Regions from separate parts of the Pseudomonas sp. GW821-FHT07G10 genome, predicted to be linked through region 2. Evidence: predicted binding sites of a transcription regulator. Region 2 holds the regulator's gene; each other region holds the start of a gene.
What was found. The regulator FliA, encoded in region 2, starts transcription of late flagellar genes. The targets are predictions, from matches to a motif close to CTAAAGTTTNNNNNNNNNNNGCCGNTAA.

Region 1: AC07O1_RS08450 (methyl-accepting chemotaxis protein) is a predicted target of FliA. The motif match lies at 3,848-3,875, and genes of this name have one in related genera.
Region 3: AC07O1_RS27270 (methyl-accepting chemotaxis protein) is a predicted target of FliA. The motif match lies at 2,508-2,535, and genes of this name have one in related genera.
Region 4: AC07O1_RS10165 (methyl-accepting chemotaxis protein) is a predicted target of FliA. The motif match lies at 5,189-5,216, and genes of this name have one in related genera.

What each region holds. Positions count from the first base shown of each region.
Region 1 covers NZ_JBWKQB010000004.1:181,774-188,846, forward strand. The annotation lists gene ydcS (putative ABC transporter substrate-binding protein YdcS) at 1-189, opposite strand, end outside; gene AC07O1_RS08435 (gamma-aminobutyraldehyde dehydrogenase) at 277-1,767, opposite strand; gene AC07O1_RS08440 (LysR family transcriptional regulator) at 1,871-2,785, opposite strand; gene AC07O1_RS08445 (tellurite resistance TerB family protein) at 2,980-3,702, shown strand; gene AC07O1_RS08450 (methyl-accepting chemotaxis protein) at 3,909-5,531, shown strand; gene AC07O1_RS08455 (chemotaxis protein CheW) at 5,531-6,067, shown strand; gene AC07O1_RS08460 (CheR family methyltransferase) at 6,064-7,073, shown strand, end outside.
Region 2 covers NZ_JBWKQB010000012.1:93,160-100,232, reverse strand. The annotation lists gene AC07O1_RS15440 (chemotaxis protein CheA) at 1-1,684, opposite strand, end outside; gene AC07O1_RS15435 (protein phosphatase CheZ) at 1,712-2,500, opposite strand; gene AC07O1_RS15430 (chemotaxis response regulator CheY) at 2,531-2,902, opposite strand; gene fliA (RNA polymerase sigma factor FliA) at 3,069-3,809, opposite strand; gene fleN (flagellar synthesis regulator FleN) at 3,806-4,636, opposite strand; gene flhF (flagellar biosynthesis GTPase FlhF) at 4,756-6,075, opposite strand; gene flhA (flagellar biosynthesis protein FlhA) at 6,087-7,073, opposite strand, start outside.
Region 3 covers NZ_JBWKQB010000037.1:3,725-10,797, reverse strand. The annotation lists gene AC07O1_RS27280 (PepSY domain-containing protein) at 1-69, shown strand, start outside; gene AC07O1_RS27275 (hypothetical protein) at 176-640, opposite strand; gene AC07O1_RS27270 (methyl-accepting chemotaxis protein) at 766-2,391, opposite strand; gene AC07O1_RS27265 (transporter) at 2,671-3,693, shown strand; gene AC07O1_RS27260 (2OG-Fe(II) oxygenase family protein) at 4,005-4,868, shown strand; gene AC07O1_RS27255 (TylF/MycF/NovP-related O-methyltransferase) at 4,868-5,590, shown strand; gene AC07O1_RS27250 (multidrug/biocide efflux PACE transporter) at 5,789-6,229, opposite strand; gene AC07O1_RS27245 (LysR family transcriptional regulator) at 6,319-7,073, shown strand, end outside.
Region 4 covers NZ_JBWKQB010000006.1:29,368-36,440, reverse strand. The annotation lists gene AC07O1_RS10185 (hypothetical protein) at 1-50, shown strand, start outside; gene gpgF (glucosaminyl phosphatidylglycerol flippase) at 37-1,032, opposite strand; gene gpgD (N-acetylglucosaminyl phosphatidylglycerol deacetylase) at 1,029-1,805, opposite strand; gene gpgS (N-acetylglucosaminyl phosphatidylglycerol synthase) at 1,798-2,919, opposite strand; gene AC07O1_RS10165 (methyl-accepting chemotaxis protein) at 3,147-5,036, opposite strand; partial or broken gene AC07O1_RS10160 (helicase HerA-like domain-containing protein) at 5,231-5,436, shown strand; partial or broken gene AC07O1_RS10155 (helicase HerA-like domain-containing protein) at 5,452-5,840, shown strand; gene AC07O1_RS10150 (DUF721 domain-containing protein) at 5,741-6,211, opposite strand; gene secA (preprotein translocase subunit SecA) at 6,520-7,073, shown strand, end outside.

The sequences.
Region 1 (7,073 bases), on a different contig from region 2:
CTCGAAACCGGTCACCCAGTCGTAGTTCTTGTCGCTCTCACCACGTTCGATGTAGCCCGGCCAGGCCACGATATCCAGTTGTCCTTCGCCGGCGCCAACGGCTTTCAGCGGTTCGGCGGCCTGGATGCTGGCGCTGGCCAGCAGTGCGGTGGTGATTGCACTGAGCAGTACGGTCTTGTGCACGAACATGGGATTCCCTCTTCTTTAATTATGGTCGGGGCAGTTGGTGAACGTGGTGAAGCCATGCCTTTTGAGGCTATTTATTGGAGTAGTGCGTTAATTCAGGTCATTGCCGTGGCGCGCCATGATGTGCCGCACCACGCTGTAATCCTGTAGCGAATCGCTGGACAGATCCTTGCCATAGCCCGAGCGTTTCAAGCCGCCGTGGGGCATTTCGCTGACCAGCATGAAATGGCTGTTGATCCAGGTGCAGCCATACTGCAAACGCGCCGCGACCTGCATCGCCTTGTCCAGATTCTGAGTCCATACCGACGACGCCAAGCCGTACTCGGAGTCGTTGGCCCAGTCCACTGCTTGCTCCAGTGCTTCGAAGCGGGTCACGGTGACGACTGGGCCGAACACTTCACGCTGGACAATTTCATCACTCTGTTTGCAGCCGGCGAGCAGGGTCGGCTGGTAGTAGAAGCCCGCGCCGGAATGCACGGCGGCGCCGGTGACGCGCTCGATGTGCGGCTGACCAAGGGCGCGTTCGACGAAGCTGGCCACGCGGTCGCGCTGACGGGTGCTGATCAGCGGGCCGATCTCGTTATCAGTGTCGCGTTTGCCGGCAAAGCGCAGGCTGCTGACGGCGGCGCCAAGCTCGGCGACCAGGCGATCATGGATCCCGGCCTGGGCGTAGATCCGGCAAGCCGCGGTGCAGTCCTGCCCCGCGTTGTAGTAGCCGTAGCTGCGCACACCTTCGACCACGGCTTGAATGTCGGCGTCATTGCAGACGATCACCGGCGCTTTACCGCCGAGCTCGAGGTGGGTGCGTTTGAGGGTTTTCGCCGCGGCCTGGAGGATTTTCTGCCCGGTGACGATATCGCCGGTCAGCGAAACCATGCGTACTTTCGGGTGGCTGACCAAATGGCTGCCGACGCCTTCACCGCCGCCGCAAATGATGTTGATCACCCCGCGTGGCAGCAATTCGGCCAGCGCCGGGGCCAGGGCCAGAATCGATAGCGGTGTGTGTTCGGATGGCTTGAACACCAGGGTGTTGCCCGCCGCCAGGGCCGGGGCGATTTTCCAGGCGGCCATCATGATGGGGTAGTTCCAGGGGGCGATCGAGGCGACCACGCCAATCGGATCGCGACGGACCATGCTGGTGTAGCCCGGCAGGTATTCACCGCTGAGCTGGCCAGTCTGACAACGCACGGCGCCGGCGAAGAAACGGAACACGTCGACCGTGGCGTTCAAGTCGTCCTGACGCGCCAGGTGCAGCGGCTTGCCGCAGTTCAGCGATTCGAGGCGGGCGAGGTGATCGGCCTGTTTTTCAACGGCGTTGGCGATGGCCAACAAAATGTTCGAGCGTTGCTGCGGGGTGGTTCGCGACCAACCGGCAAAAGCGCGATGGGCAGCCAGAACGGCGCTTTCAACTTGTTCGGTGCTGGCTTCGGCGATATGCGTCAGCACTTCACCCGTGGCCGGGTTGAGAATAGGTTCGACAAAACCCTGGCCTGCGACTAATTCACCATCGATCAATAAAGCGGTGAACAACGGGGTCTGCACGCCAGCCATTTTTCGGGTTCTCTTTTCTTGTGTGGCCATGGTGCTCCCTTGGGACTGGAGCCCGGCCCTCTCTTATAGATGCACAGAGACTAGTGGCCGGAGCTGCGGTCGACAAATACTAAATACTGAAGGCTGCGTTCGATTAAATAGATGGCTTGCGTCCGGCGTGGGGTTGCTCGCGGGCCACGGTCAGGAATGGGTCCACCAACGCGGGGCGTGCGGTGCCGCGGCGCCAGGCCAGGCCGACGTCCAGGGTCTGGCTCAGGTCCGCCAGTGGCCGCGCCTCGATGATGTCGCCCTCCAGTGACCACGGGCGGTAGGTCATGTCCGGCTGGATCGACACACCAAGACCGGCCGCCACCAGGCTTCGCACCGCTTCGGTCGAGGCTGTGCGCAAGGTGATGCGTGGCTGCAACCCCGCGCTGGACCACATGCGCTGGGCGTTGCGGTCCATTTCATCGACGTTGAGCTGTATCAGCGGTTCGCGGGCGACGTCGGCGAGGTTGATGCTGTCGTGTTCCAGCAACGGGTGCTGAGCCGGCAGCCACAGGCGATGGGGCGAGTGGGTGAGCACCTCGGTTTGCAGGGCATGACGGTCTTCCAGGTTGGAGAGAATCAGCACCCCGACATCGATTTCACCGCTGACCAGCAAATGCTCGATATACGGGCGCTCATCCTCCATCACGCGGATTTCCACGTTCGGGTAGGCACGCTGGAAGCGGGTGAGCAAATCGGCGAGGTAGTAACCGGCCACCAGGCTGGTCACGCCGACAATCAACTGCCCGGCCACCTGGTCGGTACTTTGTTGCAAGCTGCGCTTGGCGTTGTCGACCGTGGCCAGGATCAAGTGCGCCTGGCGCAGGAACTGGTGACCCTGGTGGGTCAGGGTCATGCCTTTGGCATGTCGATTGAACAGGTTGACGCCGATTTCCTGTTCCAGTTGCTGGATTGCCAGGGTCAGTGTCGATTGGGAAATATAGACCGCCTGGGCGGCGGCCGAGATCGAGCCGGTTTCGGCCACAGCGATGAAGTGGCGGATTTGACGCAAGGTCATCATGGGGGAATTACCGGTTAGACGGTTTTATAGATTTGCTTGAGTGTATATCTTTTTAATCGATGGTCTGGTTCAGGACCGGGGCTTCGGTCAGGGCCAAGCAACATCTGGAAGCATTCTCGCCACGTGGAGGAGGGCGCTTCGATCTACGCTGTGGGCCTCAATGATCCGGTTAACCCCGGTTTTGGAGGTGACAAATGAATACACGCAGATTGCTCGATCAGCTGCTCAAGTCCGGTCAGGACATGTTGCAAAACAAGGCCGGCGGCACTCAGAACAAATCGGTATCGGATAACGGCGCACTGGGCAGCTTGCTCGGCGGCAGTTCGGGCGGGCTCGGCAGTTTGCTCTCAGGTGTTGGTGGCGGCGCGCTGGCGGCGGGCGCGATGGGGCTGTTGTTGGGAAACAAAAAAGCCCGCAAGTTTGGCGGCAAGGCACTGACCTACGGCGGTCTCGCCGCGTTGGGCGTTTTGGCCTATAAGGCATACGGCAATTGGCAGGCACAGCAGGCTGGCGCGCCACAGGCTGAGCCACAAACCGTCGACCGCTTGCCGGCAGCGCAAGTTGAATTGCACAGCCAGGCGATCCTCAAGGCGCTGGTCGCTGCCGCCAAGGCCGACGGCCATGTCGATGAACGCGAGCGAGCGCTGATCGAGGGCGAATTTACCAGGCTGGACAACGATCAGGACCTGCAACGCTGGCTGCACGCCGAACTCAACAAACCCCTGGACCCGGCCGATGTCGCCCGCGCCGCCAGCACCCCGGAAATGGCCGCCGAGATGTACATCGCCAGCGTGATGCTGGTGGATGAAGAGAACTTCATGGAGAAGTCCTATCTGGATGAACTGGCGCGCCAGCTCAAGCTTGAGCCAGGCTTGAAAGCCGAGTTGGAGCGTCAGGTCCGGCAAGCCTCGTTGTAATCAGAGAAAGCAAGGGGGATCCAAAGGATCGCCACTTTCTTCCGAGTCATCACTGACGACGTTCACCGCATCTGCCCCACAGTAGCCATCCAGAGCAGATGCTGACTTTCTTCACCCTGGGTGAGACGTGGTGCGCAACCCACTGCTAAATGATGAGCCGCCCTCGGCTATACTCCCCTCCATTTGAATGCCCCCGAGGATCGACTGTGAAGAACTGGACGTTGCGCCAACGCATTTTGGCGAGCTTTGCGGTAATTATCGCCATCATGTTGCTGATGGTCATGGTCTCGTTCTCCAGTCTGCTGAAGATCGAGACCAGCGAGGAAACGGTCCGAACGGACGCTGTTCCGGGGGTGTATTACAGTTCGATGATTCGCAGTGCCTGGGTCGACAGCTACGTCCTGACCCAGCAGATCGTTGGCCTCTCCGGACATCGGGACATCAGCGCTGCTGACCAGGCGTTGTACAAGAGCTTCGAAGAGCGCTTGAAGGCGCAGATGGATAACTATCGCAAAACCGTCTTCGACTCGGACGATCGTGCCTCTTTCGACGAGTTTGAAGTGCGTCATCAAGCGTTCGATCAGACACTGAAGAACGTCATCGATCTCTATCAGCGCAAAGAATACGAACAGGCTCGCCTCGCGCTGGAGAATGAACTGACGCCTGCGTGGATCGCTGGCCGCAAGCATTTGAACGGCATGATCGACCGCAATCGTGATCAGGCGGGTAATGCCACCGGGGCTATCGGTTCCGCGGTAACCGCAGCAAAAATCAGTATGGGCGTCTCTTTACTGATCGCGGTAATCGCTGCCGGTCTGTGCGGTCTGCTGTTGATGCGCGCAATCATGGCGCCGATGAACCGGATCGTGCAGATCCTCGACATCATGCGTACGGGGGACTTGAGCAGGCGCTTGAATCTGGAGCGCAAGGACGAATTCGGTGCCGTAGAAACCGGCTTCAACGACATGATGACCGAGCTCACTTCTCTGGTTTCCCAGGCCCAGCGCTCTTCGGTGCAGGTCACTACCTCGGTCACGGAAATTGCCGCCACCTCCAAGCAGCAGCAGGCTACTGCGACAGAGACCGCTGCCACCACCACGGAAATCGGTGCCACTTCGCGAGAAATCGCTGCGACATCGCGCGATCTGGTGCGCACCATGACCGAAGTTTCTACCGCCGCCGACCAGGCTTCGGTGCTGGCCGGTTCTGGTCAGCAAGGCCTGGCCCGCATGGAAGACACCATGCACTCGGTAATGGGGGCGGCCGATCTGGTCAACGCCAAACTGGCGATCCTCAATGAGAAGGCCGGCAACATCAATCAGGTGGTGGTGACCATCGTCAAGGTCGCCGACCAGACCAACCTGCTGTCCCTCAACGCTGCGATCGAAGCCGAGAAGGCCGGTGAATATGGCCGCGGTTTCGCGGTGGTGGCTACCGAAGTACGGCGTCTGGCGGATCAGACCGCCGTGGCCACCTATGACATCGAGCAGATGGTCCGTGAGATCCAGTCGGCGGTGTCGGCGGGTGTCATGGGCATGGACAAGTTCTCCGAAGAAGTGCGTCGTGGCATGTCCGAAGTTCAACAGGTAGGCGAGCAGCTGTCGCAGATCATTCATCAGGTTCAGGCGCTGGCGCCGCGGGTGTTGATGGTCAACGAAGGCATGCAGGCCCAGGCCACCGGTGCCGAGCAGATCAACCACGCGTTGGTGCAGCTGGGCGATGCCAGCAGCCAGACGGTAGAGTCCCTGCGTCAGGCCAGCTTCGCCATCGATGAGCTGAGCCAGGTGGCGGTGGGGCTGCGTAGCGGCGTCTCGCGTTTCAAAGTCTGATGAGCGAGTTCGCGGCGAAACGCGGCGCCGGAATGACGCCGAAACATTCGTTGTTTTTGCTGTTCCGTATCGGCAACGAACGCTATGCCCTGCAGGCCATCGAGGTGGCCGAAGTGCTGCCGCGCCTGCCACTCAAGCCGATCGCGAAAGCGCCGCCCTGGGTCGCCGGGGTGTTTGCCTACCGTGGCGTGGTGGTGCCAGTGATCGACCTCAGTGCGCTGACCTTCGGCCAGCCGGCCCAAGTGCGCACCAGCACTCGCCTGGTGCTGGTGCACTATCGAGCGCAAGCGTCTGGGCCCGGGCAATTGCTCGGGCTGATTCTTGAACAGGCCACCGATACCCTGCGCTGCAATCCGGCGGACTTTAAACCGTACGGCCTGGACAATCGCCAGGCGCCTTATCTGGGGCTGGTGCGCGAAGACCAGCAAGGCTTGCTGCAATGGATTCGGGTCGATGATTTGCTCGATGCCCAGGTCCGCGCACTGCTGTTTCCGTCGCCGCCGCTGGATCTCGCTCTGTTTGAGGAGCGCCCGTGAGCAACGACCAGCGCTTTTTCGACTTCCTCAAAGAACGCATTGGCCTGGACGTGGCGTCCGTAGGGGCGGCGCTCATTGAGCGAGCCGTCCGCCAGCGTAGCATCGCGCAGCAAGCGCAGACCGTGAATGAGTACTGGCTCACACTGCAGCAATCGCAGGATGAGCAGCAGGCGCTGATTGAAGCCGTGATCGTGCCGGAAACCTGGTTTTTTCGTTATCCGGAATCCTTCGTTGCCCTGGCCACGTTGGCGAAGGGCCGTCTGGCCGAGATCAAGGGCATGCGTGCATTACGGATTCTCAGCTTGCCGTGCTCTACCGGCGAAGAACCGTATTCGATTGCCATGGCCTTGCTTGATGCCGGGTTTGCGCCCCATCAGTTCAAGGTCGAAGGGCTGGATGTCAGCGCCTTGTCGGTCGAGCGCGCCAAGCGTGCGGTGTATGGCAAGAACTCCTTTCGTGGGCAACAGACCGACTTTCGCGAGCACCACTTCAGCGCGCAGGAGCAGGGCTACGTTCTCAGTGAACGGGTGCGTGAGCAGGTGCGCTTGCAGGTGGGCAACCTGCTTGATCCTGCATTGCTGGCCAATGAATCGCCCTATGACTTTGTGTTCTGCCGCAATCTGCTGATTTACTTCGACCCGCCGACTCAGCGACAGGTGCTTGACGTCATCAAGCGCCTGACCCATGTCGACGGCGTGCTGTTTATCGGCCCGGCCGAAGGCGGCCTGCTGGGGCGATTGGGCATGCATTCGATCGGCATTGCACAGTCCTTTGCTTTCAGGCATCACCGCGAGTCTGACCCCGAGCCGTTGCCTGTCTTTAACCCGATACCGTTGCCGGTGCGTCAGCCAATAAGCGATGTGGCGCAGCCGCCGCTTCGCAGCCGACCCTTTACCAGCGTTGCGCCAGTGATCAGCCCCGGCAAACCTTGTGCTGCGGTGAATGATGCAGCGGCCTTGCTCGCCAATATCGAGGCGTTGGCCAATGAAGGCAAAAGCACTGAGGC
Region 2 (7,073 bases):
CGTCGGAAATCTCGGTTTTGGTCGAGAAACCTGGTGCAAAAATCAGGTTGTAGCATTCGGTGTCGCTCAGACGATCGGCGGCATCCTTGTCCATCACACCGCGTTTCACCGCAATGGAACGCAGGACACTCGGGTCCATGCCCTTTCCGTCATCGGAGATCGACAGCAGGATATGGTCGCCTTCTTGCTCGGCCGCCAGAATCACCTTGCCACCACGGGCCTTGCCCGATGCTTCGCGTTCTTCCGGGGACTCGATACCGTGGTCGACCGCGTTGCGCACCAAGTGGACCAGCGGGTCGGCCAGGGCCTCGACGAGGTTCTTGTCGAGGTCGGTTTCTTCGCCGACCAGTTCCAGATTGATCTCTTTCTTCAACTGGCGAGCCAGATCGCGTACCAGTCGCGGGAAGCGACCGAAGACTTTCTTGATCGGCTGCATCCGGGTTTTCATCACCGCGGTTTGCAGATCGGCCGTCACCACGTCGAGGTTCGACACGGCTTTGGACATGGCTTCATCGCCGCTATTGAGGCCCAGACGGACCAAGCGGTTACGGACCAGCACCAATTCGCCGACCATGTTCATGATCTCGTCCAGCCGCGCGGTATCGACCCGCACGGTGGTCTCGGCTTCACTGGCCGGTTTTTCCGATGACGCAGCCGCAGGCGCTCTGGCCGCAGCCGGTGCAGGAGCCGCCGGTTCTGGCGCTTGGGCCCTGGCTTCAGGTGCTTTTGTGACCAGCTGTGCAACCGCTTTGGCAACAGGCGCCGCCACTACCGCAGTCGCAGCAGCAGGTACTTCAGTGAACTTGCCTTTGCCGTGCAACTCGTCAAGCAACGACTCGAACTCATGATCGGAAATCAGATCACTGCCAGCCGCCAGAGCACTTGGCAGGGCAGCAGCTGGCACCGAAGCGATCGCCGCATCCAGTGCATCTACCGCGAATGTACCTTTGCCGTGCAACTGATCGAGCAATGCTTCGAATTCGTCGTCGGTAATCTCGTTGCTGGCCGCTTCGCCCTTTGGCGCAGCAGGCTCAGCTTGTGCCGTGACGGCGTCAACGGCGAACTGGCCCTTGCCGTGCAACTGATCGAGCAACGACTCGAACTCGGCATCGGTGATTTCATCGCTGCCTGGAGCCGCTGGAGCCAGCTGAACCACTGCAGGCGTTTCTGCCTGGGCTTTGACCGCGTTGAGCGAATCGAGCAGCTGTTCGAACTCATTGTCGGTGATGTCGCCCGATTCGCTCTCGACGACAGGTTCAGCGCTCACTTCAACCGCCGGTGCAACATCGGCAGCGGCAGGCTCGGCCAGCCGCGCCAACGCTGCCAATAATTCAGGTGTTGCAGCGGTGATCGCGGTGCGCTCGCGGACTTCGGTGAACATACCGTTCACGGCATCCAGCGCTTCCAGAACCACGTCCATCAATTCCGAGTCAACCCGACGCTCACCCTTGCGCAGGATGTCGAAGACGTTCTCGGCGATGTGACAGCACTCCACCAGCTCGTTGAGCTGGAGGAAGCCGGCGCCCCCTTTTACAGTGTGAAAACCGCGAAAAATTGCGTTGAGCAAGTCCGCATCATCTGGTCGGCTTTCAAGCTCAACCAGTTGTTCGGACAGTTGCTCAAGAATCTCGCCGGCCTCAACCAGGAAATCCTGAAGGATCTCTTCATCGGCGCCGAAGCTCATGTGTATGGGTGCTCCTGATAAGTCGGCCTAAAATCCAAGGCTGGAAAGCAAATCGTCTACATCGTCCTGACCGGACATAACGTCTTCACGTTTATCGGCATGAATCTGCGGACCTTCACCCTGAGACAGATGTTTTTCCGGATCTTTTTCCGCGAGGATCGATTCGCGGTCATGTTCAATGCCCGCAAACCGGTCGACGTGACTGGCCATCAACACGAGTTTGAGCAGATTGCTTTCGACTTCCGTGACCAATTGGGTCACGCGCTTGATCACCTGGCCTGTGAGGTCCTGGTAATCCTGAGCCAGCAGGATGTCGTTGAGATTGCTCGACACGACACGAGTCTGTTGCTCGCTACGCGTCAGGAAACCGTCTACCCGCCGGGCCAGTTCACGGAACTCCTCGGCACCGACTTCACGACGCATGAACCGCCCCCAGTCCACGCTCAAGGCCTGAGCCTCGGTGCTCAGGCCATTGACCAACGGGGTGCTGTTCTCGACCAGGTCCATGGTGCGGTTGGCCGCAGCCTCGGTCAGCCTGACCACATAGGACAGGCGCTCAGTGGCATCCGTGATCTGTGAAACCTCCTCGGCTTGCGGCATGTGCGGGTCAATATGAAAATTGACAATTGCGCTATGCAGCTCGCGGGTGAGCTTGCCTACCTCTTGGTACAGGCCGCGATCACGGGTCTGGTTGAGCTCATGGATCAGTTGCACCGCGTCGCCGAATTTACCTTTTTCAAGGCTTTCGACCAGTTCGCTGGCATGTTTTTTCAGGGTCGATTCAAAATCGCCCAGTGAAGATTCGTTATGCTCCATAGCTCTCCCGTGGCGGACTGGCTCCGCATATCAACCGATGCGTTCGAAGATTTTTTCGATCTTCTCTTTCAGCGCCTGAGCCGTGAATGGTTTGACCACATAGCCGTTCACACCGGCCTGAGCGGCTTCGATGATTTGCTCGCGCTTGGCTTCGGCCGTCACCATCAACACCGGCAGGTGCTTGAGCTTTTCATCGGCACGCACGTGGCGCAGCAAGTCGATACCGGTCATGCCGGGCATGTTCCAGTCCGTTACCAGAAAGTCGATGCTCCCGCTGTTGAGGACCGGAATCGCGGTAGTACCATCATCCGCCTCGACCGTGTTGGTGAACCCAAGGTCACGCAACAGGTTTTTTATGATCCGCCGCATCGTTGAGAAGTCATCAACGATGAGGATTTTCATGTTCTTGTCCAATTCGACCTCCAAGCAGTCTTAAAACGCGCCCAGCACCTGAACGCGCCATTCAATCAATTCGGCGTAACACTCAACGGTTGCATGGAGCACAACGGGCCGTGACCAGTGCGGCTACGCCATACCAGCCTCGTTCGCAGTGTCCCCACACTGCCTGTCAGCGCGCTCGCCACTCCCCCAAACGCCCCCGTAAACGGGCCGCGCACTGGCTGTGTAACTGGCTGACCCGCGATTCGCTGACTCCCAGGACCTCACCGATTTCCTTGAGGTTCAGCTCTTCGTCGTAGTACAGCGCCAACACCAGTCGCTCACGCTCCGGCAAATTGGCAATCGCGTCCGCCAACGCAGCCTGGAAGCGTTCATCTTCCAGATCACGCGACGGCTCGAGATGAGCACTCGCGCCATCCTCGTGCAGCCCTTCATGCTCGCCGTCCTGCAACAGATCGTCGAAGCTGAACAACCGACTACCCAAGGTGTCGTTCAAAATCCCGTAATAATCATCGAGACTCAATTGGAGTTCGGCCGCAACCTCGTGATCTTTAGCGTCACGTCCGGTTTTAGCTTCAATTGAGCGGATTGCGTCACTGACCATCCGGGTATTGCGGTGTACCGAACGTGGAGCCCAGTCACCTTTACGCACTTCATCGAGCATCGCGCCACGAATGCGGATCCCCGCATAAGTCTCGAAACTCGCGCCCTTGCTGGCGTCGTATTTGGTCGACACTTCCAGCAAGCCGATCATCCCGGCCTGGATCAGATCCTCGACCTGAACACTGGCTGGCAGGCGTGCCAGCAAGTGATAGGCAATACGCTTGACCAGTGGCGCATAGCGCTCGATCAGCTCGTACTGGCTATCACGTGCCGACGCCTTGTAGAGGTTGTACCCGCTGGCGCTCATAGCACCGGCCCTGCCGTTTGATGCACCAGCCGCTCGACGAAAAATTCCAGATGCCCGCGTGGATTGGCAGGCAGCGGCCAGGTATCGACCTTCTGAGCAATGGCTTTGAACGCCAGCGCGCACTTCGAACGAGGGAAGGCCTCATAGACCGCACGCTGCTTTTGCACAGCCTTGCGCACACACTCGTCGTAGGGAACCGCACCGACGTACTGCAAGGCCACGTCCAGGAAGCGATCCGTGACCTTGGTCAACTTGGCGAACAGATTGCGACCTTCCTGCGGGCTCTGCGCCATGTTGGCGAGCACACGGAAGCGGTTCATGCCATGGTCACGATTGAGCAATTTGATCAGGGCATAGGCATCGGTGATCGAGGTCGGCTCGTCGCAGACCACCAGCAGCACTTCCTGGGCCGCGCGAACAAAACTGACAACCGAATCACCAATACCGGCGGCGGTGTCGATCACCAGCACGTCGAGGTTGTCGCCGATATCGCTAAAGGCCTGGATCAGGCCGGCATGTTGGGCCGGGCTCAGATGCACCATGCTCTGCGTACCGGATGCTGCCGGGACGATGCGAATGCCGCCTGGCCCCTGAAGCAGTACATCGCGCAACTCACAACGCCCCTCGACCACATCGGCCAGAGTGCGTTTGGGTGTCAGTCCCAACAGAACGTCGACGTTCGCCAGCCCCAGATCGGCATCCAGCAGCATGACGCGCCGGCCTAGCTCAGCTAGAGCCAGGGACAAGTTCACTGACACGTTAGTCTTCCCGACGCCACCTTTGCCGCCGGTCACCGCAATCACCTGTACGGGATGCATGCTGCCCATGTTCTTTCTATACCTTGTCTTACTTAGACGGAGGCCACATAACTGGCTGCGCGTTCACCACTGAAACAATGCATGGCAGACCATCGATGTAGATTCACTGCAATCTATTCGTTATTACCTTAGCCGACCCGCTTGGTCGGGCTGTGGTAGAGGTCAGCGAACATATCAGCCATGGCTTCTTCGCTGGGTTCTTCCTGCATCTGCACACTCACGGCGCGACTGACCAATTGATGGCGGCGTGGTAAATGCAGATCATCCGGAATCCGCGGCCCATCGGTCAGATAAGCAACGGGTAACTCGTGACTGATCGCCAGACTCAACACTTCGCCCAGGCTTGCCGTTTCATCCAGTTTAGTCAGGATGCACCCTGCCAGCCCGCAGCGTTTGTAACTGTGATAAGCGGCGGTTAGTACCTGTTTCTGGCTGGTTGTTGCCAACACCAGATAATTCTTTGACTTGATCCCGCGACCGGCCAGGCTTTCCAGCTGCATGCGCAACGCCGGGTCGCTGGCCTGAAGGCCGGCGGTATCGATCAACACGACGCGCTTGCGCAACAGCGGATCGAGCGCCTGCGCCAGGGACTGGCCCGGGTCGACGTGGGTCACGGAGACATTGAGGATACGCCCCAGGGTCTTGAGCTGTTCCTGGGCCCCGATACGGTAGCTGTCCATGCTCACCAGCGCGATGTTCTGCGCGCCGTACTTGAGCACATAACGCGCCGCCAGCTTGGCCAGCGTGGTGGTCTTGCCCATGCCGGCAGGGCCGACCATGGCAATCACCCCGCCCTCTTCCAGCGGCTCGATCTCGGGGGTCGCGATCATCCGCGCCAGGTGCGCCAACAGCATGCGCCAGGCCTGACGTGGCTCTTCAATTTCGGTAATCAGTGCCAGCAGGTCGCGCGACAGCGGACCGGACAAACCGATACGTTGCAGGCGACGCCATAGATTGGCCTGCTGTGGCCGGCTGCCTTGCAACTGGTTCCAGGCCAGCGAGCCCAACTGCACTTCCAGCAGCTCACGCAGACCGCTGAGCTCGAATCGCATCGAGTCAAACACGCGCTGATCCACGGAAGGCGAAGCAGCGGGTGCCGGTGCTGGACGACGGGGCTCAGCGAAGGTCGGCTCGATCAACGGTTCGGCGGCGGTCAGCGGCAAACCGGCGAACAACTGACGATTGGTGGTTGAATCGCCGTCACCGCGCAGGCTCAGTTCAGCCTGAGCCGTGACGATTCGCGACTGGGTTTTACGCAACTCGTCTTCGAGCTCGATGTTCGGTACACGAGGCGCCAGCGCGGACAGTTTGTAATCCAGGGCTGCAGTCAGCTCGACACCACCGGCGATCCGGCGATTGCCGATAATGGCGGCGTCAGCGCCCAGCTCATCGCGAACCAGTTTCATGGCCTGACGCATATCGGCGGCGAAAAAACGCTTAACTTGCATAAACCACTACCTCAGCCGTTGGGCCCTACTGTCGCAACGATGGTCACTTGCTTGTTGTCAGGAATTTCCTGATACGCCAACACGTGCAAACCCGGGACTGCGAGACGTCCGAACCGCGAGAGCATCGCGCGCACCGGACCTGCTACCAACAGAATCACCGGTTGACCTTGCATTTCCTGACGTTGCGCCGCTTCGATCAACGAGCGCTGCAACTTCTCAGCCATGCTTGGCTCCAGCAGAACGCCCTCTTCCTGACCTTGTCCTGCCTTCTGCAGACTATTGAGCAATATCTGTTCCAACCTTGGTTCCAAGGTGATCACAGGTAGCTCGGACTCAGTGCCTACAATGCTTTGGACGATAGCGCGTGATACGCCAACCCGCACGGCTGCCACCAGAGCGGCAGTATCTTGACTCTTGGACGCATTGTTCGCGATGGCCTCGGCAATACTGCGAATGTCGCGAACCGGAACCTGTTCGGCCAACAATGCTTGCAGCACTTTGAGCAGCTGCGACAGCGAAACAACGCCCGGCACCAGCTCCTCGGCCAGTTTTGGCGAGCTTTTGGCCAGCAATTGCATGAGCTGCTGAACTTCTTCGTGGCCGATCAGCTCGCTGGAGTGCTTGTACAAAATCTGATTGAGGTGAGTCGCCACTACCGTACTGGCGTCGACCACGGTGTAACCCAGAGACTGCGCCTGAGGACGCTGACTGATTTCGATCCAGACTGCCTCCAGACCAAAGGCCGGATCTTTGGCGGTGATGCCATTGAGCGTGCCGTAGACCTGCCCAGGGTTGATCGCCAGTTCGCGATCCGGATAGATCTCCGCCTCGGCGAGGATCACCCCCATCAGGGTCAGGCGGTAGGCACTCGGCGCCAGATCGAGGTTGTCGCGGATGTGCACGGTCGGCATCAGGAAGCCCAGATCCTGGGAGAGCTTCTTGCGCACCCCCTTGATCCGCGCCAGCAACTGACCACCCTGGTTACGGTCCACCAGCGG
Region 3 (7,073 bases), on a different contig from region 2:
GGTGTTGAGTGGGACGTGCACCTGGACGCCACGACCGGTCAGGTGCTGAGCAACAAACAAGACAAGTAACGGGAACACTGTAGAAGCCGCGCGACCTTTTGGTCGCGCGGCTTTTTGCGTTTTAGCGCAGAACACAAAGCCCGCGTTCGCGCTCGATCACCGCAGGCTCCCGACGTTATGCCGAGGTACTGACCAACGAGCCCGAGGTGCTGCTGCTCGAGCTCTGCAAGGCTTGCAACAGCGCGGCAGTAGCGGTCTGCAATGAGCCTGAGGTGGTCGCGATCTGCGATTGCGCAGCGGCCACTTCGGCGGCTTTTGCATCTGCACTTTTCTGACTCGCTTGAGCCGCTTGCAGTTGCTTGTGTTGTTCCTGCAATTGCTTTCGCAGTTCAGCAATCTGCTTGCGCAAGGCTTTCACCGCATCCGACTCGCTACTGCTGCTCGTACTGCTGCCGCTGGACGCCGGTGCACCGCCTGCTGCGACCTTCGAAGTGTCGGTGGCGGCTGAGGTGGCTGAGCTACCTGCTGCCGTTGACGAGGTGCTGTCGGTCTTGCTGGTGTCGGCACTGTCAGTGATCGTGGTTTTGCTGGACGTTGTAGAAAGGCTCTGATTGATCGAAACGGAAGTGATGCTGACCATGGGTGGTTGATCCATGTGAGTTTAGGGATAACCTCCTCATCGACGTAAGCGGTACAAGCTTGAGATTTATCGTGTACCGGCCCGGATACCGAGCCGATACACAATCACGCCTGGGGGGTGTCCGGTCACGCACTCAGACGTGCAGTCACCTCGTTCAGTTGCCCCGACAACCCGTGCAGATTCTGGCTCGCCGCTTCGGTGCGCTGCACGTTATCCAGGTTGGTACTGGCGATGCAGGTGATCTCGGTGAGGTTGCGCGAAATATCTTCGGCGACCGAGGTCTGCTGTTCGGCGGCGGTGGCAATTTGGCGGTTCATGTCGCGAATCGCTTCCACCGCCACAGTGATGCGCTCCAGCATCGCACCGGCCTGAGTGACCTGCTCGACGCTTTCTTCACTGCGCGACTGGCCACTCTCGATCGCCTGGGCCGCATCCACTGCGCCGGTTTGAACGGTCTGGATGATTTGATTGATCTCGATGATCGACGCCGCAGTGCGCTGAGCCAGGCTGCGCACTTCATCAGCGACCACGGCAAACCCACGCCCGGCCTCACCGGCACGGGCCGCTTCGATGGCCGCGTTGAGCGCCAGCAGGTTAGTCTGTTCGGCGATCCCGCGAATCACTTCCAGCACCTTGCCGATGCGCCCACTGTCGGCCTCCAGACGCCGGATAACCATAGCGGTATTGGCGATTTCACCGCGCATTTGAGTGATGGTGTGAATCGTCCCCTGCATGACCTTTTCGCCCTGCTGAGCAGAGTGATCGGCATCATCGGCAGCCCGCGCCGCGTCGGCGGCGTGGCGGGCGACTTCCTGAGCGGTGGCAGACATTTCGTTCATCGCCGTGGCGACTTGATCGGTGCGGTTGAATTGCTCGTTGGTGCCGTGGGTCATGAGGCTTGCAATGGAATTCAGCTCACCGCTGGCACTGTCCAGATCCGAGGCACTGCGCTGCAAATGGCTGAAGGTTTCTGCGAGAAAATCCCTTAGTGTATTGGCGGCAACGGCCAGCTTGCCCAACTCATCCTGACGATTGCTCGCCACCCGCTCGGCAAAGCGACCCTGACTGAGTTGCGCCACATACTCGATCAGCTTGCGGATCGGCTCCACCAGATGGCGGTTGACCAGCCACAGGCTGAACAGACCGATCAACAGGCCCGAAGCAAGCATCACCACAATTCCCAGCAGCACAGTGCGATCGGCGCTGGCGCTGATCAATGTCGATTGCTCGGTGCCTTGCTTGCGTAACTCGTTGACCAGCTCGCTCATTTGTTCACTGGCGGCGCGGTCCACGCCTTTGACCGCAGCGTCTCCTGCCGTTGGATCAGCACCTGCCGCCAGATAAGCGTCGCGGCCCTTCTGATAGGCCGTACCCAAGACCCGGTGCTCCTCACGCAGTCGCTCGATGCGTGTCTTGAGCTGTGCATCGATTCCCGGTTGGCTGGCCAGCTGGCCAAGAATGCCCTGAACATCGCGTTGGCGATCTTCAAACTGCTTCCAGTACTTGTCCAGGTCAGCCGGCTGCTTGCCACGCAGCAGGACGTTTTTCCATTCCTGTACCTGAACTTTGAATTGCAGGTTGGCCTCATCGATCAGTTGTGAAGTATGCAGCGGGCCATCGATCAGGTTGTGATAGCTCTGAACACCGCTGGAGAGAAAGTGGAAGCACGCCAGAGCAATCAACAGCATCGCAATCAAGCTGCCGCTCAGCATTGCCAGAATTTGAGCTCTCAGGGACTTTTTCAAAAACATCGAGTGGGATCTCATGACAGGGATAAAGCAGGCCATCCAGGGGCATGCATGACGTCTAGACATCCCTGTCACCAACAACCAGGCCTATGGCCAAATCGCGAAAGATTACGTGAGCGTGATCGGCGCGCCGTTCGCATTCTTTAAAGGGTTCCGACCACTGGTCATCGCTCACTCGCCCGCGTCGCCAAACTGTCACAAAACCGTCAAACAGCCTTGCCATGATGCGGCTCACGTGAACCTGTGAAACGTCCTACAGGTACCTCCCGCCAGCGAGACTCCATGAACCACAGTATCGACCAACGCCATCGCGACTCTGATCTGTTCGGCCTGCTCTACGGTTTCAGTTTTCGCCCCGGCGAACGCGGCCGTGAAATCGATTCGGCCAAGGCTCTGGAATGCTTGAAACAACCCGCTGACACCGACGAGTTTCTCTGGTTGCACCTCAACCTGGCCCACGCCGCCTGCGAGCGCTGGATGAAAACCCATCTGGATTTGCCAGAAGAATTCTTCGAAGCGCTGCATGAAGGTTCACGCTCTACGCGCATCGAACACGTCGATACGGCGCTGCTGGCAGTGGTCAACGATGTGGTGTTCAACCTGAGCAGCATGGTGTCTTCGGACATCTCGACCCTGTGGGTCTGCGCCCGCAGCCGCCTGATCATCAGCGCCCGCCTGCAACCCTTGCACTCAGTGGACAAGCTGCGTTCCTCGGTCAAGGCCGGTGAACGCTTTCGCTCGCCACTGGAACTGCTGGTACATCTGCTGCGTGATCAGGGCGAAGTGCTGACCCAGATCGTGCGCAAAACCAGCATCAGCGTCGACCAGATCGAAGACCAGCTATTGTCCTCGCGCCTGTCCACCAACCGCGCCGAACTGGGTACAAACCGCCGGGTGCTGGTGCGCCTGCAACGCTTGTTGGCGCTTGAACCGGGGTCGTTGCTGCGGCTGCTCAACCGCCCACCGCAGTGGCTACAGAAGGAGGACGTCAAGGAGCTGCGCAAGTCCACGGAGGAGTTTGCGCTGATCATCAACGACCTCACGGCCCTGGGCGAACGCATCAAACTGCTGCAAGAAGAAATCGCCGCCAACCTCAACGAACAAAGCAACCGCACCCTGTTCACCCTGACCGTGGTCACTGTGCTGGCGCTGCCGATCAACATCATTGCCGGCTTCTTTGGCATGAACGTCGGTGGCATCCCGCTCTCGGGCGACCCCGAGGGCTTCTGGATTCTGGTGGCACTGGTGGCGACCTTTACCGTGCTGGCCGGGCGTTGGGCATTTCGCAAGCGCCAGGATTATTGAGTCAAGCGGGCTTGCACAATCCCTGTAGCAGCTGCTACGGATCGCGTTGCGGCTGGGGCTATCGGGCAGTTTGTATTGGCTGTTTATGCAGTTGTTCCAAGCCTCGCTCAACAACTGAAAAAATCCCGGACCGGGCAATCGGTTCGGGATTTTTTTATCCCGCGAATCAGACTCAGGCAAGCGCAACACGCATTTCGTCGAAAAATCAGCGTATTAACGACCTTTTGCTCCAGCATCCGCTGGATTGCACTTCAGTTTGTTACCTTTGTGCCGACTCTTTAGAGACCCAACGTATTCAGGAGGGGGAAACCGTGAATTTGTATATTAATCAGCTTCAGAAGAAAGCTGACTTCAAAAGCGCCATCTACGCTGGCGATATCTTCCTGAACACCCAGCTCAACGCAGCCAAAGAACTGTGCGCATTCGCCCGGCAAAGCATCACCGTGGCGTTTGACGGCGAGACTGATCACCAGTCCCTGCACACGCTGATGCCGGTCGAAGAATTCGTCATCCAGGTAACCCGGCTCAAGGGCCAGTTCACCAACAGTCTGCAGGTCAAGGAGCTGATTCGCGCCTTCACCCTGGAAATTGGCGCCGACCCCAAGGACTACATTTTCGATGTGCCGCGCATCCGCGTGGTGCCGAACTACGACTACCTGCACGCCGGCATCAGTTATGCCTACAAACCGCACCGGGACACCTGGTACGGCGGCGTGGACTGCCAGATCAACACCTGGATGCCGGTTTACACCATCGCCCCGGACCAGACCATGATGATCAATCCGGGCTACTTCGATGTGCCGGTAAAGAACACCTCGGCGCAGTGGAGTTTGTCCGACTGGATCAACGTGCAGCGTGAGCGAGCCAAGGACAACGTCAAAGAAGAAGTCCGCGTGCACCCGGTGCCGCTGGAAGAGATCAACACCTCATCGGAAATCCGCGTCGCCGGTAACACTGCCGAGATGCTGATTTTCTCTGGCTCGCACCTGCATGGCACCGTCCCCAACTACACCGAACAGACCCGCTTCAGCGTGGATTTCCGGCTGATGCACCTCGATGACCTCAAGCACAAACGTGGCGCAATCAATGTCGACAGCGCGTGCCCGGATGTCGGGGCCGGCTTCAAAGACTATTTGCACGTCCACGATTTCTCGAATTTCCTAGGAGCCAAATAATGACCAAGCGTCGCCTTACGCCTGCCGAGACCGAATACAACGAAACCCGTGCCAACGTCCTGAAACGGGTCGATGCCGAGTACGTGGCCGATGCGCCATACGTGTTCGCCAACCGCATTGGCGTGACCGCAGCATTGTCGCGCATGGAGTTGTTCAAGAAAGTTGCCGAGATACCGGGCGCGATCATTGAGTGCGGCGTGTACAAGGGCAACTCGCTGATGCTCTACATGCACTTGTCGATGATTCTGGAACCCTACGCGATCAACCGTTCGATCGTCGGTTTCGACACCTTCGAAGGTTTCACCAGCATCAACAAGGACGAAGACCCGACGGACATCAACGAGAACATGTTCTCCGACACCGACCAGTCGCTGATCCAGGACATGATCGACGCCAACGACTTGCTGCGTCCGGTCAACCGCATCCCGCGTTGCGAGCTGGTCAAGGGTGACATCTGCAAAACCGCACCTGAGTACGTCAAGTCCCGGCCGGACCTGGTCGTGGCCATGCTGATCCTCGACACCGACCTCTACGAGCCGACCAAAGTCGCGCTGGAAACCTTCCTGCCGTACATGCCAAAAGGCGCCATCGTGGTGCTGGACGAAGTCGCCTATCGCAACTTCCCGGGCGAAACCAAAGCCCTGCGTGAAGTGTTCGACATGAACAAGATCGAACTCAAACGCCTGCCGTTCGATTCCTGCGTGGGTTACTTCCACATCTGATCGCCCTTTTCAGGCTCGGCACAACCCCTGTTGCAGCTGGCGCAGCCTGCGTTCGGCCGCGCAGCGGTCGTAAAATCCGACACCGCGGTTTTTCAGGTTAACCGTGGAGGCAGGATTTACGACCGCTGCGCGGCCGGACGCAGCCTGCGGCAGCTGCTACGGATCGCGTAGCGGCTTGACTGACTAGCCGCGAAGGCGTCATCCGCGAGATGGCTCTCGGCGTAACATCATCCTCTCACGCACCACGTCATATGCCCAGTGGTAGACGTAGGTGTACGGCAGGAAAAACAGCAACACGCCGATGTCCAGAATCAGTGCCTGCAACAGGCTGATGTTCAGCCACCAGGCCACCAGCGGCACGCTGACGACCACCAGGCCGCCCTCGAACAGTAACGCATGCAACATGCGGGTCCAGCCATTCTGGACCATGGCGAAACGCTCGCGCATGCGGTCGAACATGCCATTGAAGAGCACGTTCCAGCCCAGAGCGATAAAGCAGTTGGCGATGGTCACCACGCCCATGTCGAACAATGGCTTATCCATCAACCAGGCGAACAGTGGGGCGCACATCAGCACCGCGAAGACTTCGAAGCCAATGGCCTGGAAAACCCGTTCAGTCAGGGATTTTTGGGTACTCATGATTAGACTCTCTGGGTAACGATGGTTGCCATCATTGCCCACCAGCCCGATACTTCATAACCAATAACCATCGATCAAGGCGATAGTTCATGGCATCTCATGAAGTGCTGCTGGCCTTTGTCCAGGCCGCGACCCAAGGCTCGTTCTCTGCGGCCGCACGCAAACTGGGCAAGAGCCAGTCGACCATCAGCGCGGCAGTCGCCAGCCTGGAAATCGATCTGGACGTGATTCTGTTCGATCGCAGCAGCCGCAAACCCGGCCTGACACCCGCCGGGCATGTGATGCTGCAACGTGCCGAAGACATCCTGGCTGCGACCAGTCGGCTGGAAATGGCCGCCAGTCAGCTGTCACAAGGCTTCGAACCGAAGCTGACCGTGGCCATTTCCGACACCTGGCAGTCCGACCGTTTCGAGGCGTGCTTGAGCGAGTTCGAGCAGCGTTACCCGGACCTGGAACTCGAATGCCTGATCGCCGAATGCGACGATCTGGTGGCGCTGGTCCAGCGTGGCCGGGCGCAGATTGCCTTCGCCGAGATGCAGCCGAGCTACCCGGCGGACCTTGCCAGTTCGACAGTCGACGAACGCACGGAAATCGCCTTGTTTGTCTCTCGTGAGCATCCACTGGCCGCGCTGCAAAGGGTCGACAAGGACACCTTGCAACAACACCGCGAGTTGCGTCTGGCGACCATCGTCAACCCGTATGAAACCCGCGCACAAGGCCGGGTCTGGTCAGCACCGAGTTATTTGATGCTGCTGGAAATGGCTCAAGGCGGTTTCGGCTGGGCACCGTTACCGCGCTGGCTGGTGGGCCGCTTTGGCGCAGGCTCGCTCCATGAACTCACCGT
Region 4 (7,073 bases), on a different contig from region 2:
AGCAATTACAGGATGAACCGGCGAGGGAGCCCGCCTCTAAGCCTGTTTGAGTTTCATCAGCTTGTGCAACAACGGTCGCCCGACCATCAGCAGGAATACCGGCCCGCCTGCCAATAGATAGAAGTAGTAGGTCACGGCCCGCCAGATCAGAATCGCTGCTGCCGCAGTTGACTTGCCCACCATCGGCGCCAACAGCGCTGCCGAAGTGATCTCGGCCGCACCTGCACCGCCGGGAAGCAGGCTCAATTGCCCGGCGCTGAGTGAAAGCATCTGGACCAGAAAGCTCCAGGCCCACTGCACGTCCACGCCCAGACCACGCAAGGCCAGATACAACACGCTGTAGCGTAAGGCCCAATGCAGGCAGGTCAGGGCAAACACGCGGGCCAGTGTTTGCCACGGCAATTTGAGGGTGGCGGTGAAGGCCACCAGAAAGTGGAGCAGCTTGCGTGCCCATCGACGTCGGGTAAGGGCTTTGACTTTCATGCGTTTGAGCAGCCGACCGCTGAGGCGAATCAGCAAGCGGTGGTAGCGCGCCAGGATCACGCCGCTGCACAGCCCGCCAAACATCGAGATGGCGCTCAGGGTCAGCATCCATTCGAGGTTTTGACTCAAATGCTGGAACAGCGCGTAAATCAGAATGGCGCTCAATGCGCACAGAAAGAACAGCAAATCACTCAGTTGATCCATGGCAAACACGGCACTGCCATGGGCTGGGCGCACGCCGTTGCGCGCCAGCAGAGCCATCAACGTCAATGGGCCGCCACTGCCTCCGGGCGTCGCGCACATAGCGAACTCGGTGGACATCACCACCCCGAGACTTTTCAGGCGTCCGATCTGGCCGCGCTGCTCACCCAGCAACAAGCGCAGGCGCACCGAATTCAGTACCCAGCACAGCACAATCATGCCCGGCATCGTCAGTAACAGCGCGAGCGGGAAACGCTGCACTCGCAGCCACATATCGCTACCGCCCAGCAAGAAGGGGACCAGCATGGCCAGCAATAAGGCGACGGCCAGCCAGATTGCCCTCCTCATGCGGCATACCTGGCAATCGTGGTTTGAGCTGCCAGCCAGTTGGCCTTGGTCATCGGCACGCGACCGTCAGCCAGCAAGCGCTTGAGGGTTTGTAGCCAATAGTTTCGCGAGTACCCGTGGCGCATGTCCACCGGGTGCAAGCCGAGGCGAATAACCGCTGCTTGCCGCCAACGCTGCTCGCGTTGATCGTTGAGTATCTTCGACAGACCACGGCGCCAGGCACTGCGCGAACTCCAGACCAGCCCCGGTGCATCGACCGGAGTGAAGTCCGGCAAACGATAAAGATGCTGTGGATCGCTGGTGTAGTGCAGCGGCAGTTGGCGTAGCGCCTGGCGCGTACCCTGGCTCATCAGCCAGGCCGGCGCGACGAAACCTTCCAGTGGCCAGTGATAGCGCTGGAACAGTTCGATCCCGGCGTGCAAGCGGTCAAGGGCAGCGTTTTGCGACAGTGCGTAGAATTCGCCCTCATGGGTATAAATCCGCCGCATGAACCAATCCCGTGGATTCACCGGAATGGGACTGTCGTCGCAATGAAAATAGCCGTGCAGCGCCAGCTCATCGCCCAGGGCTATGCGGCGGGTCAGCAGGGAACGAAATCCCGGATGGGCGTCCAGCGCATTGTGCTTGTGGAAGTCGGGCACCACCAACCAGGTCATGGGCACATTGCCCAGTGCATCCACCGCTTCGACAAACGGCTGATAGTCCGCCCAGGTTTGTGGCGCAACGTCATGCAGGACCAGTAACACACTGGGGGAGTTCATGGGCTCAACCATGGGCCCGCAGCGGCTGCTGGTTGCCGAGCACGGCGCGATAGTGCCCCAACAGGCTGCTGACCACTGCGTCCCAGGCATAATGCTGTTCGACATGGCGTCGGGCCTGCCGGCCGATTGTGGCGCTGCCGAAAGTGAACAGTTCACGCACGGCATTGGCCATCGCCAGCGGGTCGTCCGGTGTGCAGAGCAGACCGCAGACGGGTGTGACGATCTCTTTGAGCGCACCGGCAGCCACGGCAATAACCGGTATTCCACTGGCCATGGCTTCGAGGATCACCAGACCGAAGGTTTCCTGGTCGCCGGCGTGGAGCAGCGCATCAGAACTGGCCAACAGCCTGGCAAGCTGTTGTGCGGGGTAGAACTCACCGACTACCGTGACGTTATTCGGCACTGCGGCCGGCATGGAGGAGCCTACCAGCAGCAGGTGATAGTGGTTGCCAAGGTGTTTCATGCAACTGAGCAGAATCGGCAGATTCTTTTCCTTGGAGCCACGCCCGGCGAAGATCAGCAGGCGGGTGCTTTCGGCAATGCCCAGTTCGGCGCGTAAAGACGGGTCTCGAGCGCTCGGGTGGAAGGTTTGCAGGTCCACACCTAAATGCTGCACAAAAACGTTTTTCACCCCAAGACCGATCAGCTTGTCAGCCATGACCTGGCTGGGTGCCAATACCCGATCGAAATTGCCATACAGCTTGCGGATATACGCTTCGACATTCGGTGTGCACCAATTGCCCATGCGGTTGCTCGCCAGCAGTGGCAGGTCCGAGTGATAAAAGCCGATCACCGGTACGTCCAGTTGACGGCGAGCGTCCAGGGCGGCCCAGGCGGTGAGGTAAGGATCGCCGACCTCAATCAAGTCCGGTTGCAGGTCGCGCAGAGCATTGCGCCAGGGCGTCAGGCGCCAAGGGAAACGGTAGCCTTTACCGAAGGGCACGGCGGGAGCCGGGACTGTGTAAATACCGTCCTGCTCACCCAGATACGCCCCGGGGATCAGCAAGCTGTGACGGATACCTGGCTGACGTCCCAGGCGACGGTGTTTGGCATCCAGATAAGTGCGCACGCCACCGCTGGCAGGGGCGTAGAACATGGTTATGTCAGCGATATGCACGATGAGCATCCCTCCTATCCGGTGTTCCCTTTAGGGTTGACCTTTATGAAGGATAGATGTTCGGTGCGGGATGTGCGCAATACACAGCCCACCTGTAGGAGCGAGGCCCGCGAAACCAGCGACACGGAATTGCTGGTACACCGCGTTATCGTTCATCGCGGGCAAGCCTTGCTCCTACAGGTGAGAGCATACCTCTGTAGGAACGAGGCTTGCCCGCGATGAGGCCCAGGAGACCGCTAGATCCGGAAGCTGCCCACCAACTGCTTCAAGCGCGCCGCTTGCTGCTCCAGGTCGGAGCACGCGCGCAAGGTCGATTGCAGGTTTTCCACGCCTTCCTGGTTGAGGGTATTGATCTCGGTGATATCGACGTTGATCGATTCGACCACGGCGGTCTGTTCCTCGGTGGCGGTGGCTACTGACTGGTTCATGCCGTCGATCTCGCCGATGCGCTGGGTCACGCTGTTCAGGCGCTCGCCGGCGAGGTTGGCAATTTCCACGCTGTCGTGGCTGTGGCGCTGGCTTTCGCCCATGGTGGTTACCGACTCACGGGCCCCGACCTGCAGTTCTTCGATCATGGTCTGTACCTGTTGCGCAGACTCCTGGGTGCGATGAGCCAGGTTGCGCACCTCATCGGCGACCACCGCGAAACCACGCCCGGCTTCACCGGCTCGAGCCGCTTCGATGGCGGCGTTGAGCGCCAGCAGGTTGGTCTGTTGGGAAATGCTGGTGATCACTTCGAGAATCTGCCCGATGTTCACCGTCTTGCTATTGAGGGACTCGATGTTGGTGCTCGAAGCGCTCAGCATGTTGGACAACTGATTCATCGCCTTGATGCTTCTGTCGACCACTTGCTGACCGTCCTCGGCCAGGCTGCGTGCATCGCTGGAATGCTGCGAGGCGAGGGCGGCGTTCTGGGCGATTTCCTGGGCGGCGGCGCCGAGCTGGTTGATCGCCGCGGCAACGCTGCTGGTACGCGAAGCCTGCTGGTCGGAGTTGAACATCGACGAGTTGGAAGCGCTGACCACCCGCAAGGCCACTTCGTTGACCTGGCCGGTGGCGGAGGCTACTTCTCGAATCGAGGTGTGAATCCGCTCGACGAAGCGGTTGAATGCGGTACCGAGGATGCCGAACTCGTCCTGCGTCTGGATGGTCAGGCGCTTGGTCAGGTCGCCGTCACCTTCGGCAATGTCCTGCATCGCGCGGGTCATTGTGTGCAGTGGCTGGATCAGGATGCGAATCAGCATGCCGAGCAGGGCGATGATGATGGCCACGGCAATAATAGTGGCAACGATTGCCGAGGTGCGGAAATTGCTGAGCTTCGCGAAGGCTTTGTCCTTGTCGACGGACAGACCGATGTACCAGTTGACCGAGGACAGTCCCTTGATCTGGGTAAAAGTGACGATGCGGGTTTTACCATTGACCTCAATTTCGCTCAGGTCTTTGCTCAGGCGCGGAGTGTCTTGCGGGTAGACGTCCTTGAGCGTCTTCATCACCAAGGCCTTATCCGGGTGCACGAGAATTTTGCCGTCGGCACTTACCAGAAAGGCATACCCCATACCGCCGAAATCCAGTGCGTTGATGCTATCGGCAATCACCTGCAAGCTCAGATCGCCGCCAACCACGCCGACGTTCTGGCCACCCTTGAGCACGCTGTCGACGATGGAAATCACTAACTGGCCGGAAGCCAGATCGATGTAAGGTTCGGTCAACGCCGGGCCACTGCTGCTCTCTGCGCTCTTGTACCAGGGACGGGCGCGCGGGTCGTAGCCGTCCGGCATTTTGCTGTCCGGGCGAATGAGGAAGGTGCCGTCCTTGTTCCCTAGATAGGCGCCCATGAAACTGGAGGTTACTGCCTTCTGTTCAAGCAGATTGGCGACGTTACCCATGTCCGGGTTGAGCGCAACGGACTGTGAAAGGTTTTCGATCAACAAACTGCGGCCGGCGAGCCAGGTCTGGATATTCTTCGCTGTGACGGTGCCCATTTCCTGCAGGTAATTTTCCAGGTCCTGGCGAATCGCACTACGCTGCAAATAGTCGTTGTACAGCGTGAAGGAGGCGAAGGCGGCAATAACGATCAGGGCGGCGGCAAGCAGTATTTTATGGCTGAAGCGCAGATTTTTGTTCATGACTTGTGGTGTCCGCTAAGGTCTTAATGTCCAGGGCGAGCGGCTATGAAAGCGCGCAAAATGGGCAATGTTGAAAGTAAGCTGATATTTCCATCTCTCCTTAGGGAATTATCGGACCTCATTTTCAGTCTTCTCTTGTCTCTCGCTTTTCTATATCGACCGTGCAGGGCTAAAGATTAACCATGGGTGACAAAATGCCTGGCTCACTGCAACTCGTTATCGGTGCCGATCTTGAGGGACAACCAATTGCTCAGGCCATGCGTCTGGCCAACCGTAACGGGCTGGTGGCCGGAGCTACCGGTACGGGAAAACCGTGACCCTGCAACGTCTGGCGCAAGCCTTCAGCGATGCCGGCGTTGCAGTGTATGCCGCCGACATCAAAGGCGATTTGTGCGGTTTGGTTTGGGTGACTGCGATGGTCCGGCGGGTTCAGGTGGCTGCACCGCAATCGCGAATCGGGCCTTTGAGTGACGCCGAGCGTGCCGCCCTGATCGCCGGCTCACCGTTGGTCGGACGTTATGACAAACCGATCGATCGTGAATCGGCACTATCAAGTGCTGATGAGCCGCAAAGGGCAGGTGCCAGAGCCCGATGCGGCGTCGGGCAAGGCGGCTGAAGAGCCGGGCTTCACTGACAAGGCCGGTGAGTTTCCGGGGACGGCGGGCGGACAAAATGTTGAAGTCGGCCATGCGTCAGGCAGCCAATCAGTCGGGCTGGCAATTGGTCCGTGGTTTGGCGTGGCTGGCCAGACGCTCCAGAGCGGCGCGCAGGTTGGGGTCGCTGATACCGTCGGCGGTGGCCTGAATGGTCTCGGCGGCGTTTGTCGACAAGTCCATGGTATGGCCGGCTGCGCCTTGTTGCACAGTGGGGGGTTGAACCTTGAACAGAATACGCGTCAGGCTGGAGAATTCGTCGAACACCTGTAACTGACGCTGCAGGCGTTTTTGCTGATAGCGCAGCCGGGTCGCCCAATGACCGTCGGTTACGATCAGCAACAAACTGCCTTCACGCCAGGAAGCCACGTGGCAGTGTTCACGAGCGGCGGGTTGCAGCTGGCTTTCAAGCAAACGCTGTAAATGCGCTAAACGTTGAGCGTGGCTGAATATCGCTTTTAAAGGCTTGGCTTCGCGAAGCAGGACGGCGGGTGCTCTGGCCGTAAGAGGGCGAAATGCCATGATCAGACACCTGAAGTAACAGAGCCGCCATGGTAGCAGAAAGTGCCGGACGCGCTTGTCCCCCATTGCTTTACAGCTGGTTTACCCATTAAATCAACGAGTAACTTCTACCGCGATTGGGTTGAAGTTCAGCAAAAAGCCCCTATTTAAAGTGAGCCCCGTCACAGCGCTGTGCCAGCATCGTGGAATAACGCCACTTTCCTCACAATCGTTTCCGGGTAGAATACTCGTTCGCATGCGGCCATAAGGGCTGCACGGGCGACTCACGGGGCCGCCCTCCATCCCTATGTGTGGAAGAACCTGTCGATATGTTTGCGCCTTTGTTAAAGAAACTTTTTGGAAGCAAGAACGAGCGCGAAGTCAAACGCATGCTCAAGACGGTACAGATCGTCAATGCCTTCGAAGAGCAAATGGTGGCCCTTTCGGACGAGCAATTGCGCGCCAAGACCGAAGAGTTCAAGGCCCGCATAGCCAAAGGCGAGACCCTCGACAAGCTCCTCCCTGAAGCCTTTGCGGTTGCCCGTGAAGCCGGTAAGCGTGTCATGGGCATGCGCCACTTCGATGTGCAGTTGATCGGCGGCATGACCTTGCATGAAGGCCAGATCGCAGAAATGCGTACCGGTGAAGGCAAGACCCTGGTGGCGACACTCGGCGTTTACCTGAACGCGCTGTCCGGCAAGGGCGTGCACGTTGTAACCGTGAACGACTACCTGGCTCGTCGTGACGCCAACTGGATGCGTCCGCTCTATGAATTCCTCGGCATGACAGTCGGTGTGGTGACGCCGTTCCAGCCGCCGGAAGAGAAGCGTGCTGCCTATGCTGCCGACATCACCTACGGCACTAACAACGAATTCGGTTTCGA